Regions from separate parts of the Agromyces sp. Root1464 genome, predicted to be linked through region 4. Evidence: predicted binding sites of a transcription regulator. Region 4 holds the regulator's gene; each other region holds the start of a gene.

What was found. Region 4 encodes HrcA, which represses chaperone genes, less so after heat shock. Its sites were predicted from a motif close to TTNGCACTCGNNNNNNNCGAGTGCNAA; they were not measured.
Region 1: ASD23_RS13155 (Hsp20/alpha crystallin family protein) is a predicted target of HrcA. The motif match lies at 2,717-2,743, and genes of this name have one in related genera.
Region 2: groES (co-chaperone GroES) is a predicted target of HrcA. The motif match lies at 2,492-2,518, and genes of this name have one in related genera.
Region 3: groL (chaperonin GroEL) is a predicted target of HrcA. The motif match lies at 1,611-1,637, and genes of this name have one in related genera.

What each region holds. Positions count from the first base shown of each region.
Region 1 covers NZ_LMFU01000002.1:1,627,532-1,631,639, reverse strand. The annotation lists gene ASD23_RS13180 (cold-shock protein) at 1-133, shown strand, start outside; gene ASD23_RS13175 (UdgX family uracil-DNA binding protein) at 280-939, shown strand; gene ASD23_RS19400 (hypothetical protein) at 1,101-1,223, opposite strand; gene ASD23_RS13170 (cold-shock protein) at 1,342-1,548, shown strand; gene ASD23_RS13165 (TFIIB-type zinc ribbon-containing protein) at 1,816-2,154, shown strand; gene ASD23_RS13160 (DUF6098 family protein) at 2,217-2,648, shown strand; gene ASD23_RS13155 (Hsp20/alpha crystallin family protein) at 2,816-3,256, shown strand; gene ASD23_RS13150 (glycosyltransferase) at 3,338-4,108, opposite strand, start outside.
Region 2 covers NZ_LMFU01000002.1:1,403,541-1,407,648, reverse strand. The annotation lists gene ASD23_RS12100 (DUF4190 domain-containing protein) at 1-366, shown strand, start outside; gene ASD23_RS12095 (DUF4190 domain-containing protein) at 377-1,093, shown strand; gene ASD23_RS12090 (class I SAM-dependent methyltransferase) at 1,106-2,293, opposite strand; gene groES (co-chaperone GroES) at 2,612-2,908, shown strand; gene rarD (EamA family transporter RarD) at 3,099-4,055, shown strand.
Region 3 covers NZ_LMFU01000002.1:1,247,596-1,251,703, reverse strand. The annotation lists gene ASD23_RS11440 (cold-shock protein) at 228-431, shown strand; gene ASD23_RS11435 (DUF3048 domain-containing protein) at 508-1,557, shown strand; gene groL (chaperonin GroEL) at 1,683-3,302, shown strand; gene ASD23_RS11425 (FGGY family carbohydrate kinase) at 3,407-4,108, opposite strand, start outside.
Region 4 covers NZ_LMFU01000002.1:160,647-164,754, forward strand. The annotation lists gene hemW (radical SAM family heme chaperone HemW) at 1-581, shown strand, start outside; gene ASD23_RS06590 (DUF4870 domain-containing protein) at 565-951, opposite strand; gene ASD23_RS06595 (DUF4870 domain-containing protein) at 1,090-1,509, opposite strand; gene hrcA (heat-inducible transcriptional repressor HrcA) at 1,706-2,728, shown strand; gene dnaJ (molecular chaperone DnaJ) at 2,784-3,884, shown strand; gene ASD23_RS06610 (16S rRNA (uracil(1498)-N(3))-methyltransferase) at 3,897-4,108, shown strand, end outside.

The DNA.
Region 1 (4,108 bases), 1.5 Mb from region 4:
GGCCGACGTCTTCGCGCACTTCAGCGCCATCTCGGGCAACGGCTACCGTTCGCTCGAAGAGGGCCAGAAGGTCGAATTCGAGGTCGCACAGGGCCCGAAGGGTCTGCAGGCCGAGAACATCCGCGGCCTCTAGGCCGAGGCGCACCACTCGAACGCCCCCGCAGCGCAGGCTGCGGGGGCGTTCGTCATGCCCGGCGCGCGTCGTGCCGGGTCCGGGCGCGGCGCGGCCCAGTGCGCAACCCCTCGCCGCATCGGCCGAGCGTGCGTACCGTGTTGCGCATGGGTGCTGACGACGTCGAGCGGCCGGGTGCCGAAGAGTGGGTGCCGGCCGAGGGCGGACTCGACGAACTCCGGGTCGCCGCAGCATCCTGTCGCGGCTGCGAGCTCTGGCGGGACGCCACGCAGGTCGTCTTCTCGCGCGGACGCGACACCGCGTCGATGATGATCGTCGGTGAGCAACCGGGCGATCGCGAGGATGTCGAGGGCGAGCCCTTCGTCGGTCCGGCCGGACGGGTGCTCGCCGATGCCGTCGACGCTGCCGGCATCCCTCGTGATCGCGTGTACGTGACGAACGCCGTCAAGCACTTCCGGTTCGAGCGTCGCGGCAAGCGACGCATCCACGAGAAGCCGGCCGTCGCCCACATCGTCGCGTGCCATCCCTGGCTCGAGGCGGAGTTCGAGGCGGTGGACCCGGCCGTCGTCGTGGCGCTCGGCGCGACGGCCGCTCGAGCGGTGCTCGGACGAACGGTGCGCATCGGGCAGGTACGGGGCCGGGTGCTGCCGCCCGACCCCACGGCGCCGCCGTCGGCGCTCCCCGCCCCGACCGTCGTCACGACGCACCCGTCGGCGCTGCTCCGCATCGATGATGCCGCCGACCGCGAGGCGGCATTCGCACGCCTCGTCGAGGACCTCCGCACCGCGGCATCCGTGGCCTGGTGAAGTGGCTCGGCCGACGGATCTGGGCACGACTTCGAACGCATCTGGAGATTTCCCAGCGCTTGCACATGAGAAGCGACTAGGGTGGAGTCATCTGCAGTGGGGTTCTCTCCCACGTGACACGGCTGGGAAGCCGATGACCAGTCGGGACGAAGCAACATCTCTCACGCCGAAGCACTCGGTGCGATGACGGCGACGAAGCCCCGCACCGGTTCCTCCCGCAGGTCACTGATCGCGGCGTCTCGCACGCCGGGCCGTTTCGTCTCGTACCCGGGCACGAACTCCATGCGACTTGCTCGCACCACCAACTTCCGGCGGCGGACGTCGCCGTCGGAACCCTGCACGGCCTGAGGCCGTGCACGTCGCAGCCGCTTCGGCGGCTCGGCTTTACAGAAGGAAAAGAATATGGCTACCGGAACCGTCAAGTGGTTCAACGCCGACAAGGGCTTCGGCTTCATCGCTCCTGACGACGGCTCGGCCGACGTCTTCGCGCACTTCAGCGCGATCGCATCGGGCGGCTACCGCTCGCTCGAGGAGAACCAGAAGGTCGAATTCGAGACCGCCCGCGGCCCCAAGGGCCTGCAGGCTGAGAACATCACGGTCATTTCGTAAGTTCTCGCATCCCTTTCGATCGGGTGCCGGTGCGCTGAGCGCGCTGGCACCCGATCCACGAGCGGATGTCGCGGCAGCCGCCTCTTCGTGAGGCAGGCGCCGCGGCATCCGCTCTGTGCATTTCCGGGGGTTCGTGCTCTGCCGGTCGACTCGGCACTCCTGCCTCTTTCGACACCCGTCCGGAGCTTCTTCAAAGCTTGGATCCCTAGGCTCGACTCGTCGAACAACCCCGATCGATCCCGGTCGGCCCCGAAGAAGGAGCCCCCAATGCAGTGCCCCACCGACGGAACCGTGCTCGTGATGAGCGAACGCAGCGGCATCGAGATCGACTACTGCCCGACGTGTCGCGGCGTGTGGCTCGACCGGGGCGAACTCGACAAGATCGTCGAGCGCGCGGCGCGCGAGTTCTCGGCTCCCACCCAGGCCGCACCTGCTCCGCCCGCTCCGCCGACGCAGCCGCAGGCGCCGGCCTACGGCCAGCCGTCGTACCAGCAGTCCGGGTACGACAACCGCGGTGACAACCGGGGGTACGACAACCGCGGGTACGGCGACCAGGGCTACCGCAAGAAGAAGAAGGAGAGCTGGCTCTCCGAGCTCTTCGACTGATCCCGGCGGACCGACTCGTCAACCCGCTGTCGGCCGCGAACGGCCGGCATTAGCATCGCGCCATGAACGCGCTCGACGCGGAGCTCCCGGAGCTCGACTCGCTCGACGAACTCGATGCGCTCGTCGGGCGGATGCCCGGACTCCACGTGCGGTATTCCGAGGGATTCGAGCATGATCGCGACGAGGCGAGCATCGACACCGAGAGCGGACTCGAGCTGCCAGGGCTGTCGGTGAATCCGCTCGACCCGCAGCCGTGGTGGACTCGCGAGCGCGCCGACTGGCTCGCGAGGCAGCTCTGCCAGTACAAGCACCTGCGTGAGCGGAACCCCGAGCGGTTCGCCTGGGTGCTGCGCGGGCGCATCGTCGGCAGGGGCCCGGACTCGGAGCCGCTGCTCGCCGACGTCGAGCCCGTCGTGCGGCTGTCCGACGCGTTGCTCGACGAGGCGAAGGCGAGATATCGCACTCGGTTCGATGCGGGCCGGGGGCCGGAATAGGGCGCGCGGTCCGCGAGTGCTCGCGCGTGTTCGCGCCTCAATCGCGCCGGATTCGACTCGCGACAGTCTTGGCACTCGCAAGAGGAGAGTGCTAATCTGGACGTAGTTGAGTCGAAGGGGCTCAACTCCAGAATCTGCCGCTTCGGCGGCGACAGGGAGGAGAAGTCATGGCCATGATGTGGGACCCGTTCCGTGAGCTCGACCGCCTCGCTGCGGACATGCTCGATTCGCGACAGGGGCCGCGGGTGATGCCGATCGACCTGCACCGCGATGGCGACCACTACGTGCTCGCCGCAGACCTGCCGGGCGTCGACCCCGGCTCGGTCGACGTGGACGTCGACGGTCAGCTGCTCACGATCCGCGCCGAGCGCACGCTGCGCGCCAACGGCGAGGTCAAGTGGCTCGCGCACGAGCGACCGAGCGGTTCGTTCCTTCGCCAGATCACCCTCGGCGAGGGCATCGACACCGCCGGCATCAGCGCGCACTACGACAACGGCGTGCTGAGCGTGATCATCCCGATGAGCGAGCGCGCGAAGCCCCGCAAGGTCGAGGTGATGAGCTCGCCGAACTCCGAGCAGCAACAGGTGACCGCGGGCTCGTCGAGCTGACGCTCGCGAGGAGCCGACACGGCACCACGGGAGGCCCGCTCGCCGAATGGCGGGCGGGCCTCCGTCGTGCGCGCGCCGGATTCACGCCGTCCGGCGGATCGGTCGGTCGGCCGTGAGCGCGCCGGCCGTGGGCACGTCGGCCGTGAGCATGTCGGCGAAGAGATCGAGGTAGTCGCGGGCCATCCGGGCGTCGGTGAAGCGGGCCTGCGCCCGCGCCCGGCACACCGTCCGGTCGAGCGCGGCGGCGTCGACGAGTGCGGACGCGAGTTCGTCGATCCCGGATCGGACGAAGCCGGTCGCGCCGTCGTCGACGAGTTCGGGAACCGAGCCGCGCGGCGTCGCCACCACGGGAGTGCCGGTGGCCAGCGATTCGATCATCACGAGGCCGAAGGGCTCGTCCCATTGGATCGGGTTGACGAGCGCGCACGACTCGCCCATGAGCGCGCACGTCTCGGCGGTCGACAGCTCGCCGATGTACTCCGCGTTCCGGCCGAGCAGTGGGCGCACGGCCTCGGCGAAGTACGCCTGCTCGGCCGGCTCCCGCATCTTCGCGGCGATGCGGAGCGGAATGCCGGCGCGCTCCGCCACGCGGATCGCCTCGACGACGCCCTTCGTGGGGTTCATCCGGCCGACGAAGCAGGCGCTGCTGCCGCCCGGCCCCATCGGCACGTCGGTGACGCGGATGCCGTGGTGGATGACGCGCGCGATGCGCACCGAGCCGGCGGTCGAGGCGTGGTGGTGGGAGATGGCGACGAACGCCATGTCGGGCGACGCGGCGCCGTACAGCTCCTGCACGAGCGGGATGAACGGTCCGTGCGCGATCGTGACGACCGGTGCCATGGCGGCCGTGCG
Region 2 (4,108 bases), 1.2 Mb from region 4:
GGCGCTCCTGCGCAGCCGGCCTCACCGGCGTACGGCGCTCCCGCGCAGCCCGCCTACGGTGGCGCGTACGCTCCTGCCGCGCCGTCGAAGCCGACACCCGTGCTCAGCCTGATCTCGCTCATCGCGGGCATCGTGGGCGTGCTCGGCTTCTTCGTCGTCTTCATGCCGTTCATCGGAGGCATCCTGCAGCTCTTCATCCCGGCTGCCGCCGTCGTGCTCGGCTTCCTCGGCAAGAAGAAGGAACCCGCCGCCAAGGGCATGTGGCTCACCGGCATCATCCTCGGCTTCGTCGGCATCGGCATCGCGCTGCTGTCGCTCGTGCTGTGGGGCGTGTTCTTCGCCGGCTACGGGGACTACTACTACTGAGGGGCATCCGATGACCGAGCGTGAGGGGGCTTCGCCCGACGGCGAGTCCCCCGAACGCGTTCAGGGGGCTTCGCCCGACGGCCAGTCCCACGAGTCCATCGATCGCGTTTCGGGGGAGCGCGCTTCGCCCGACGGCGAGACCCACGAGTCCATCGATCGCGTTTCGGGGGAGCGCGCTTCGCCCGACGGCGAGACCCACGAGGCCACCGATCGCGTTTCGGGGGGCGGCGAGTCGACGGCCATGCCGACGCCGCCCTTCCGGGCGCCGTCGGCTTCGACCGATGAGTCGGCCGAAGCTCTGGCGACGACCGACCCGCTCGCCCCGTTCCAGCCGGCGGAGCCGACGTTCCGGGCCGAGCCCGCCGTGCGCGAGTTCGAGGTGCCGTTCGACACGGGTCAGCTGCAGTCGATCTCGACCGGCCAGCTCCTCATCGTGCACCGACCGGGCCTCGACACGGTCGAAGAGGCCGAGGAGCAGACGCAGCGGCGGGTGTACAGCTGGGTGGCTGCGGTCGTCGGCATCCTCGGCGCGGCGGCCTCGCTCTTCGTCGGCTGGATGCTGCCGCTCTCGATCGCCGCGATCGTGTTCGGCGTACTCGGGCTCCGCCGCGAGGAGCACGGCCGCACGCTCGCCTTCGTCGGCATCGGCACCGGGCTCGCCGGACTCGTGTTCTCGGCCGTCTGGATCGGCTACTACGCGATCGTCTTCGGGGCGCTCCCGCGCTGATCCCGCGCGTCGTCAGATTCGCTCGACGAGCAGTGCGACGTGTCGACCGGCCTCTCGCGTCAGCACGATGGTCGCGGAGGCGGCGCCCTTCAGCTTCAGCCGTGTGCGGAGCTGCGCCGGGTCGACATCGACGCCTCGCTTCTTGATCTCGAGCGTGCCGACACCACGTGCCGCGAGGGCCTGGCGCAACTGGCGTTCGTCGGCCGGCAGCCGTTCGAGCACGCGGAATCCGCGAGCGAACGGCGAGTCGAACGCGGTGTCGGACGTCAGGTAGGCGATTCCCGAGCTCAGCATCCACGCGCCGTTCGCGCGCGCGAGGTCGCCGATCAGGCGAGCCCGGATCACCGCGCCGTCGGGCTCGTAGACGTATTCGCCGAGCGGCCCGACGGGAGCATCCTCGCTGTCGGCGTCGGCGGTCAGCTCCTGCGCGGCGTCGCCGCGGATGACGAGCGCGGCGCGGCGGATGCCTGGCCGGGCGACCGATCCCAACCAGACGCCGAGCTCGACGAGATCGCCGTCGACCGAGACCCACTGCGCCTCGGCGTCGGACGGGATCACGTCGCGGTCGGTACCCGGACCGAGCTTCACGCCGGCGGGCATGCGCTCGCCGAGGCCGAAGGCGAAGTCGAGCGAGGGGGAGTAGGCCGAGGCATCCGCGAGCCTCGTCGTCGTGCCACCGGTGGTCGTGCGTCTCGCCGGGTCGAGCCAGGCGCCGTCGATCCCGCCGAGGGCGACATTCTCGGCGGCCTCGTGCAGCACGCGGACGTGGGAGAACGGCGTGAGGTTGTAGGCGGCGATCGCGGCGGTGACCTCGTCGGCCTCGGCCGCGGTGACCTCGAGGTCGATGGCGGCCATCGCCAGCGCATCGCCGCCGATGCCGCAGCCGAGGTCGGCGACGTGGCGCACGCCGGCGCGCGAGAATCGCCCGGCATGCAGGGCTGCGACCTTCAGTCGGGTGGCCTGCTCGAGCCCGGCCTCGGTGAAGAGCATGCGCGAGGCGAACGGGCCGAACTTCGCCTCGGCCTTCGCGCGGAGCTTCGCCTGGCTGAGCACGGCGGCGACGAGGGTCGGCGGGTGCCCCTGCTTGCGGAGGTCTGCGACGGTCTTGACGATGTCGGCCTTCGAATCCCAGTCGGGCAGTCCGTCGAGCAGGGTGAGGCCCTCAGGGGAGAGCAGTTCGACGAGTTCGGCGCGATCCACCCGGCAACGCTAGCACCGCGGGCCCGACGGCACGGTGCGATACGAATCCCCATCCCGGCGGCAACGCTAGCACCGCGAGCCCGACGGCACGGTGCGATACGAATCCCCATCCCGGCGGCAACGCTAGTACCGCGAGCCCGACGCTCGGCTGCGGTGGAGCCCTCGCGTCGGGCTGTGTTTCGCCAGTGGCTGAACGGGCTGGCACTCACGTTGCACGAGTGCCAAATCGCGCCTAGACTCGCCTTAGCACTCTCGCTCTGAGGCTGCTAACCAAGTCTTCGTCAAGACAGTTTTCTTCACAGAGAGAAGGGGTCAACCGTGTCGGTTTCCATCAAGCCGCTCGAGGATCGCATCGTCATCAAGCAGGTCGAGGCCGAGCAGACCACCGCATCCGGTCTGGTCATCCCCGACACTGCCAAGGAGAAGCCCCAGGAGGGCGAGGTCGTGGCAGTGGGCCCCGGCCGCATCGATGACAACGGCAACCGCGTCCCGCTCGACGTCGCAGTCGGCGACAAGGTGATCTACTCGAAGTACGGCGGCACCGAGGTCAAGTTCGGCGGCGAGGACCTCCTCGTCCTGTCGGCTCGCGACGTGCTCGCCGTCGTCGTCCGCTGACGCGCGACACGATCGATCCGAGGCCCGGACACCCCATGGGGTGTCCGGGCCTCGTCGTATTCCGGGCCCCGAGCGCCGCGACATCCGCTGCGTCTGCGAATGTACCGGCGCACCGCCGCGGCCGCGCCTCGACCCGGCAGGGCTGACCGGCCCGCCGATCGCGGTCGGTGCTCGGGCGTAGTCTGTGCAGGTGTCATCCCGCTCCGAGACCCAGGTCCCCTCTGCGGCGAGTCCGCCGGACGGCGTCAGCCGCTCGGGGCTCGTCTATGCCATCGCCGCCTACGGGCTCTGGGGCTTCCTGCCGATCTACTTCATCGCGCTGGCTCCGTCCGGCCCGGTCGAGATCGTGGCGTGGCGGGTGCTCTTCTCGCTCGTCTTCTGCGCCCTGCTCATCCTGGTGACGCGGGCCTGGCGTGCGCTCGCCGTGCTGCTCCGCGATCGGCGCATCGTGCTCACGATGGGCCTCGCGGGCGTGCTCATCTTCATCAACTGGCAGACCTACGTGTTCGCCGCGACGACGAACCAGGTCGTCGAAGCGTCCCTCGGCTATTTCATCAACCCCATCGTCACGGTGTTCCTCGGCGTCTTCGTGCAGCGCGAGCGACTGAATCCGACGCAATGGACCGCGGTCGGCATCTCGATCGTCGCGGTGATCGTGCTCGCCCTCGGCTACGGGCAGCTGCCGTGGATCGCGCTCGTCCTGGCGTTCTCGTTCGGGTTCTACGGCCTCATCAAGAAGCGCGTCGGGCCCAAGGTCGATGCCGTCTCGGGCCTGACGCTCGAGACCGTCTGGCTGGCGCCGCTCGCGGTCGTGCAGCTCGTCTTCGTGGCGATGACGACCGGGCTCACGATCGGCACCGTCAGCGTGTGGCACACGCTCCTCCTGATCGGGCTCGGCGCGGTCACCGCGGTGCCCCTCCTGCTGTTCGCCGCGGCCTCGCGCCGGTTGCCGCTCATCTTCATGGGCTTCATCCAGTACTTCGCGCCGTTCATCCAGTTCCTCGTCGGGGTGCTCATCCTGCAGGAGCCGATGCCGCCGGAGCGCTGGGTCGGATTCGGACTGGTGTGGCTCGCGCTCATCGTACTGACGGTCGACCTCATCCGCGGCGTGCACGCCTCGCGCAGGGTGATCGCCGAGCCCGCCTGAGGCGTCGTCGAGCCCTGCGAACGACGCGGCGACGCGGTCGGGCGAGCGGATGC
Region 3 (4,108 bases), 1.1 Mb from region 4:
CGACACTCGGGCGTCCGCGGCCTCGGCGTCGCCGCGAATCGTTGCCATTCCGATATCCGCTCCGCTCCGCAGACCCTTGTGCAGCAGCGCCCACTCGTGAGTATCTGGTTTCGGCCGCTCGCCAGCGCGAGCGCATGGTTCCGTCCCTGGCGCCCTGCGCTCGACCGAGTGGTCCGGCACAGGCCACGGGCGCGTGCTGATCGGACACTGCAACATGGGAGCAACGCATGGCGAACGGAACCGTCAAGTGGTTCAACGCTGAAAAGGGCTACGGATTCATCACGGTCGACGAGGGGGGTCAAGACGTCTTCGTCCACTACTCCGCGATCGACATGTCGGGGTACAAGGTCCTCGAGGAGGGGCAGCAGGTCGTCTTCGAGGTCGGCACGGGTTCGAAAGGGCCGCAGGCAGAGGGCGTCCGCCCGGCCTGATGAGATCCGCGAGCGCGCCGCCGGTCCGGCGGCGCGTTCTCGCGTCTCCTGAGAGGCGCGGGTCTACGCTGACCGCATGAGAGCGCTGGCGGGGCGTGCTCCGCATCGTCGGGGAGCGCGGATCGGCGCGCTGTTGGCGGCATCGCTGCTCTTGGCCGGCTGCCAGTCGGCGACGGAGCCGGATGCCGCGCCGACCGAGGCCGCTGCCAGGCCCTCTGCCGACGCCGCTGCGTCGGCGGTGTCGTTCGCGCCGTTGCGCGGAACGCCGGCGGAGGCGGCCGCGCTCGCCCACCCGTCCCTCGCGGTGAAGATCGACAACCACGAGGAGGCGCGCCCGCAGATCGCGCTGAATCGCACCGACATCGTCTTCGAGGAACTCGTCGAGGGCGGCCTGACGCGGTACGTCGCGGTCTGGCATTCGGACGTGCCCGACGAGGTCGGTCCCGTTCGGTCGATCCGTCCCATGGACCCCGACATCGCCTCGCCCTTCGGCGGCATCATCGCCTACTCGGGCGGGCAGGACCAGTTCGTCGCGATGATGATGGCGACGCCCCTCGTGAACATCGTCTTCGACTTCGACGAGACGGGGCTCTTCACCCGTGCCGATGAGCGGCCCGGCCCGCACGACGTGATCCTCGACTCCGCCGAGGCCGTCGCCCGCAACGCCGCGCTCGCACCGCCTCCGGGGCAGTTCAGCTACGGCACCGCCGATCCGCTCGCTGCCCCGGCGCTCGCTGCCGCGCCGACCTCGCGCATCGACCTCGTGTTCTCCGAGGATCGGTTCCCCGCGTGGGACTGGGATGGCGGGACATCCGCCTGGCTCCGTTCGCAGGAGGGCGAACCGGATCTCGAGGCGTCGGGGGAGCGCGTGCGTGCCGTGAACGTCGTGACGCTCCGCGTCGGGATCGACTGGAGCTACGGCGAGGTGCCGAAGACCGTCATGATCGGTTCGGGCGAGGCCTGGGTCTCGGCCGGAGGCCGGACGGCGCACGGCACCTGGGCGAAGGATGCCGCGGGGTCGCCGATCGTCCTGACCGCCGACGACGGCTCACCGTTGCGGCTTGCTCCCGGCAACACGTGGGTCGAGCTCGTGCCGAACGAGGGTTCGGCGACCTTCACGCCCTGAGCGGACAGCCTCGGGCTCGCTTGCACTCATGGCGGTCGAGTGCCAGAATCGATTTAGCACTCACTCGTTTTGAGTGCTAACCCAACGAATCTTTGAAGACGTCCGGGAAAGGACGAGAGAAACACATGGCAAAGATCATTGCTTTCAACGAGGAGGCCCGTCGTGGCCTCGAGCGTGGCCTCAACACGCTCGCCGACGCGGTGAAGGTGACCCTCGGCCCGCGCGGACGCAACGTCGTGCTCGAGAAGAAGTGGGGCGCACCCACGATCACGAACGACGGTGTGTCGATCGCCAAGGAGATCGAGCTCGACGACCCGTACGAGAAGATCGGTGCCGAGCTCGTCAAGGAGGTCGCCAAGAAGACCGACGACGTCGCCGGTGACGGCACCACGACCTCGGTCGTGCTCGCCCAGGCGCTCGTGCGCGAGGGCCTCCGCAACGTCGCAGCAGGCGCCGACCCCATCTCGCTCAAGCGCGGCATCGAGAAGGCCGTCCGCGCCGTCGAGGCCGAGCTCCTCGCCAACGCGAAGGACGTCGAGACGAAGGAAGAGATCGCCGCAACGGCTTCGATCTCGGCCGCCGACGAGCAGATCGGCGCGCTCATCGCCGAGGCGATCGACAAGGTCGGCAAGGAGGGCGTCGTCACCGTCGAGGAGTCGAACACCTTCGGCACCGAGCTCGAGCTGACCGAGGGCATGCGCTTCGACAAGGGCTACCTGTCGGCGTACTTCGTCACCGACCCCGAGCGCCAGGAAGCGGTCTTCGAAGACCCCTACATCCTGATCGTCAACGGCAAGGTCTCGAACATCAAGGACCTGCTGCCGATCGTCGACAAGGTCATCCAGACCGGCAAGCAGCTCCTCATCATCGCGGAAGACGTCGACGGCGAAGCACTCGCGACGCTGATCGTCAACAAGATCCGCGGCATCTTCAAGTCGGTCGCCGTCAAGGCCCCCGGCTTCGGCGACCGTCGCAAGGCGCAGCTGCAGGACATCGCGACCCTCACCGGTGGCCAGGTCATCTCCGAGGAGGTCGGTCTCAAGCTCGAGAACGTCACCCTCGACCTGCTCGGCTCGGCTCGCAAGGTCATCATCACCAAGGACGAGACGACCATCGTCGAGGGTGGCGGCGACGAGGAGGCCATCGCCGGCCGCGTCGCGCAGATCCGCAAGGAGATCGAGAACACCGACTCCGACTACGACCGCGAGAAGCTCCAGGAGCGCCTCGCCAAGCTCGCCGGCGGCGTCGCCGTCATCAAGGCGGGTGCGGCGACCGAGGTCGAGCTCAAGGAGCGCAAGCACCGCATCGAAGACGCCGTGCGCAACGCGAAGGCAGCCGTCGAAGAGGGCATCGTCGCCGGTGGTGGCGTCGCCCTCATCCAGGCCGGCAAGACCGCATTCGAGAAGCTCGAGCTCACGGGCGACGAGGCGACCGGCGCGAACATCGTCCGCGTCGCGATCGACGCTCCGCTCAAGCAGATCGCCCTCAACGCCGGCCTCGAGCCGGGCGTCGTCGTCGACCGCGTGCGCAACCTCCCGGTCGGCCAGGGCCTCAACGCCGCGACCGGCGAGTACGTCGACATGCTCGCTGCCGGCATCAACGACCCGGTGAAGGTCACCCGCTCCGCGCTGCTCAACGCAGCGTCGATCGCGGGCCTCTTCCTCACCACCGAGGCCGTCGTCGCCGACAAGCCCGAGAAGAACGCGGCTCCGGCCGGCGACCCGACGGGCGGCATGGACTTCTAGTCCGCGCCTCACGCAACGAAACGATGGGCGTCTCCCGAGAGGGAGGCGCCCATCGTCGTGTCAGCGGGTTCGTGCGCGCGTGTCAGGCGCTCGCTCCCACCCGCTCAGCCGGGTCGGTGCGCGCTCGTCAGGCGTGCGCGGGCGTATTGCGTCCGGATCACCTCACGCGTGTCGCTCGCGAGCTCTGCGTCGATGTCGAGCGGCCACGACGGGCGTTCACCGGTGAGCGCCCACCTCGCCTGCCTGGCGGCGCCGTCGGCGACGTACTCCCCGCGTGCCGGCGCGACGATCGGCACGTCGAAGACCTGGGCGGCGATGCCCTGCACCGCTGGATTCTGCGCCGCACCGCCGATGAGCAGGATGCGGGCCGCGTCGACGCCCTGCCCTCGCACGGCATCGAGGCCGTCGGCGAGGCCGCACAGGAGGCCCTCGATCGCAGCGCGCGCGACCGATGCCCGCGTCGTATTGGCGAACGTGAGACCAGAGAACGAGGCGGTCGCGTCGGGAAGGTTCGGCGTGCGTTCGCCCTCGAAGTACGGCACGAGCACGGCACCGGATGAGCCGGGCACGGCCTCGAGCGCGAGTCGGCCGAGTTCCGCGTGGTCGACTCCGAGCAGGGCGGCCGTGACATCGAGCACGGGCGCCGCGTTCAGGGTGGCGATGAGCGGTAGGCTGCGCCCGGTCGCATCGGCGAACCCGGCGACCGTGCCGGAGGGATCGGCGATGGCGGCATCCGTCACGGCGAAGACCGTGCCGCTCGTGCCGATCGAGACCACGACGTCACCGGCGGATGCATCGAGGCCGAG
Region 4 (4,108 bases):
CGCTCATCGTCGAAGACGGCACGAAGCTCGCGCGGCAGATCCGTCGCGGCGAGCTCGCGCAGCCCGACGACGACCTCGAGGCCGACATGTACGAGCTCGCCGACGACCTGCTCGCGGCCGCCGGCTACGAATGGTACGAGGTCAGCAACTGGGCGACGGATGCCTCGCACCGGTCGCGGCACAACCTCGGCTACTGGCGCGGCGACGACTGGTGGGGCGTGGGCCCCGGTGCGCACAGCCACGTCGGCGGCGTGCGGTGGTGGAACGCGAAGCATCCCTCGGCGTATGCCGACCGGGTGACCGCGGGTGTCTCACCCGCCGTCGGCCGCGAGACGCTCGACGGCCCGACCCGCGAGGTCGAGCGTGTGCTGCTCCTCACGCGCATCCGCGAGGGCATCGAGATCGCGAGCCTGCACGCCGGCGGTCGTCATGCGGTGGCCGGCCTCATGGCCGACGGCCTCGTAGACGCGAAAGCCGCCCTCTCGGGAGTGGTGACACTCACCAGGAGAGGGCGGCTGCTCGCGGACGCCGTGGTGCGGCGCCTGCTCGACGAGTCGTCGGAGCTCAGCTCACGAACTTGATCGAGAGCGGGTAGGTGTAGGGCTGGCCCTGGTTGGCCTTCACCGCGGCGATGATGCTGAAGACGATGACCACGATGCCGATCGCGATGGTGATGAGCCATCCGATGAGGATGAGCCACAGGACGTAGCTGACCACGTAGGCGATCGCCATCGTGATCTGGAAGTTCAGGGCGGTCGCGGTGTGCTCGCGCACGAACGGGCCCTTGTCCTTCAGGACCAAGTAGCCGATCAGGGCCGGGACGAAGCTGAAGAAGATGCCGCCGATGTGGATCAGCGTCGCCCAGAGCTTCTCGTCGGCCGGGCTCAGCTGCTGGCTCGGCTGCTCGTAGGGGTTGCCGGGAGGCGGGGGAGGCGGGGTTGCACCGGACATGATGTCTCCTTGGTCGACTCGCCCGGGGGCGAGATTTCGGTCTCGTCGCCCGATGGGCGAAAGGTCGAGGCTCTCTCATGCTGGCACAGCAGAGCGCGCCGGGTGAAGACCTCGCCCGGCGCGCTCGGTGCCGGCTCGCTACTTGATGAGTCGGATGGCGAACGGGTAGCGGTAGTGCTGGCCGTCCTTCGCCTTCAGGAAGGCGATGATCGAGAAGACGACGCTCACGATCCAGGTGGCCCAGACGATGAAGACGCCGATGACGATGAACGTGAGGATCGAGCCCACGATGTAGGCGAAGACGATCGTGATCTGGAAGTTCAGCGCCTCTTTGGCCTCGGTGTTGGTGAACGAGCCGCGGTCCTTGAAGACGAGCCAGATGATGAGCGACGGGAGGAACCCGACGATGCCGCCGAGGTGGGCGAAGGAGCCCCACTGCACGTCCTGCTCCTGCGAGAGGGGCGCCGCGGCGACCGGCTGCGGTGCGCCCTGCGGCGCGGCGGGCGGAGGCGTCGGCTGACCATCGGCGTCGGGGGCGGGAATGTTGGAATCGGTCATGGTGCGTGCCTTTCAGGGGGCTCTCAGATGAACCGCATCTCGCGCGACGGGGGTCGCTGCAAAGGGGGTGACTCGCGGGGGATACCCATAAGCTAGCGCCGCGCCCGGCGGCTGGCAACGGCCGTGTCACGGTATGGCGCGATATGATTAGCACTCACTCAGAACGAGTGCTAAGCGATGGAGGGAAGCGAGGGCCATGGTCTCCGAACGCAGCCTCGCCGTTCTGCGCGCGATCGTGCAGGACTACGTCGCGTCCCGCGAACCCGTCGGCTCGAAGTCGATCGTCGAACGGCACGCCTTCGGCGTCTCCGCGGCGACGATCCGAAACGACATGGCACTGCTCGAAGAGGAGGAGCTGATCGCGGCCCCGCACACCTCTTCGGGTCGCATCCCGACCGACAAGGGCTATCGGGTCTTCGTCGACCAGCTCACCGACGTGCGCCCGCTGAGCGGCGCCCAGCGTCAGGCGATCGAGACTTTCCTCGGCGAATCGAGCGATCTCGACGAACTGCTCGCACGCACCGTGCGACTCATCGCCCAACTCACCAATCAACTCGCGGTCGTGCAGTACCCGAGCTTCGGCAGCGCGCGCGTGCGCCACGTCGAGCTCATCGCGCTCGCCCCCGAGCGCGTGCTCTGCATCCTCATCACCGACTCCGGTCAGGTCGAGCAGCGCCTCGCCGAGCTCGTGGAGCCGGTCGACGAGCAGACGCTCGGCGACCTGCGCGTGCGCTTGAACGAGATCGCCGGCGGCCGGGCGATGGCGGATGCCGCGGACGCGTTGTCGGGCGAGATCGACAACGTCGACCCGCGCCATGCAGCGGTGCTGCACACCCTCGCCGTCACGCTCGCCGAGCAGGCGCGGGCCCAGCGGCAGGACCGCCTGGTCGTCGCCGGGGCGGCGAACCTCGTGCGCACCGAGCAGGACTTCGCCGGCTCGATCCTCGGCGTGATCGAGGCCATCGAAGAGCAGGTGGTGCTGCTGAAGCTCTTCGGCGAGATGGCGACCGACGAGCACGCCGTCACCGTTCGCATCGGCCGCGAGAACGCGTCGTTCGGCCTCGGCGAGACCTCCGTCGTCTCGAGCGCCTTCGCGATCCCGGGCCGCGACATCTCGCGCCTCGGCATCGTCGGCCCCACCCGCATGGACTACTCCCACAGCATGGCGGCCGTTCGCGCCGTCGCCCGTTACCTCTCCCGAACGCTCGGCGAGAACTGAACCAGCCGCCCGTCTCGCACGACCGGCATCCGGCAATCGAAAGGACAAGCCCTCCGTGGCCGACCACTACGAGGTCCTCGGCGTCTCACACGACGCCACCCCCGACGAGATCAAGAAGGCGTACCGCCGTCTCGCCCGTGAACTGCACCCCGACGTGAACCCGGGCGCCGAGGCATCCGAGCGCTTCAAGTCGGTGACGCACGCGTACGACGTGCTGTCCGACCCGAAGCAGCGCCAGCAGTACGACCTCGGCGACCAGGGCGGCTTCGGCGGCGGCCAGAACTTCGGCGGCTTCGGGGACATCTTCGAGACGTTCTTCGGGGCCGGCCAGCAGAGCCGTGGACCGCGTTCGCGCCGTGAGCGCGGTCAAGACGCGCTGCTGCGCGTCGAGGTCGGCCTCGACGAGGTCATCTTCGGCACGCACCGCGACATCGAGGTCGACACCGCGGTGACGTGCGAGACCTGCCACGGCTCGTGCTGCCAGCCCGGCACCGCGCCCGTCACGTGCGACATCTGCCACGGCACCGGCTCCATCCAGCGCTCGGTGCGCTCGCTCCTCGGCAACGTCATGACGTCGAGCCCCTGCGGCACCTGCCGCGGCTACGGCACCGTCATCGCGACGCCCTGCGTGACGTGCCAGGGCCAGGGCCGCGTGCGCGCACGTCGCACCGTTCCGGTCGACATCCCCGCAGGCGTCGACACGGGCGTGCGCCTGCAGATGCCTGGCTCCGGCGAGGCCGGCCCCGCAGGCGGACCGAACGGCGATCTCTACCTCGAGATCAAGGTCAAGAACCACGACGTGTTCAGCCGCAACGGCGACGACCTGCTGTGCACCCTCGAGGTGTCGATGACCGACGCGATCCTCGGCACGCACTCGACGATCCCCGCTCTCGACGGCGACGTCGAGCTCGAGCTCAAGGCCGGCCTCCAGAGCGGCGAGATCCTGACCGTGAAGGACCGGGGCGTCTCGCGCCTGCGCGGGTCCGGCCGCGGCGACCTCAAGGTCGGCATCCAGGTGGTCACGCCGACCAAGCTCTCCTCCAAGGAACGCGACCTCATGCAGCAGTTCGCCGCGTCGAAGAAGGCGCCCGCGCCCGAGCTCAGCCACTTCCAGCAGGGCATCTTCGCCCGCCTGCGCGACCGGTTCCTCGGTTAGGCGGTCGCACCGGTGAGCCACCTCTACCTCGACGAGTCGCTCGATCTCTCCTCCGTCGCGCCCGGTGCCACGGTGGCGATCTCGGGCGACGAGGCGCGCCATGCCGTCACCGTCTCACGGGTGCGCGCGGGTGAGCGCATCGCGATCGGCGACGGACGCGGCACGCTCGTGCACGGCGTCGTCGCCTCGACGGGCGCCCGGGAGCTCGACCTCGAGGTCGACGA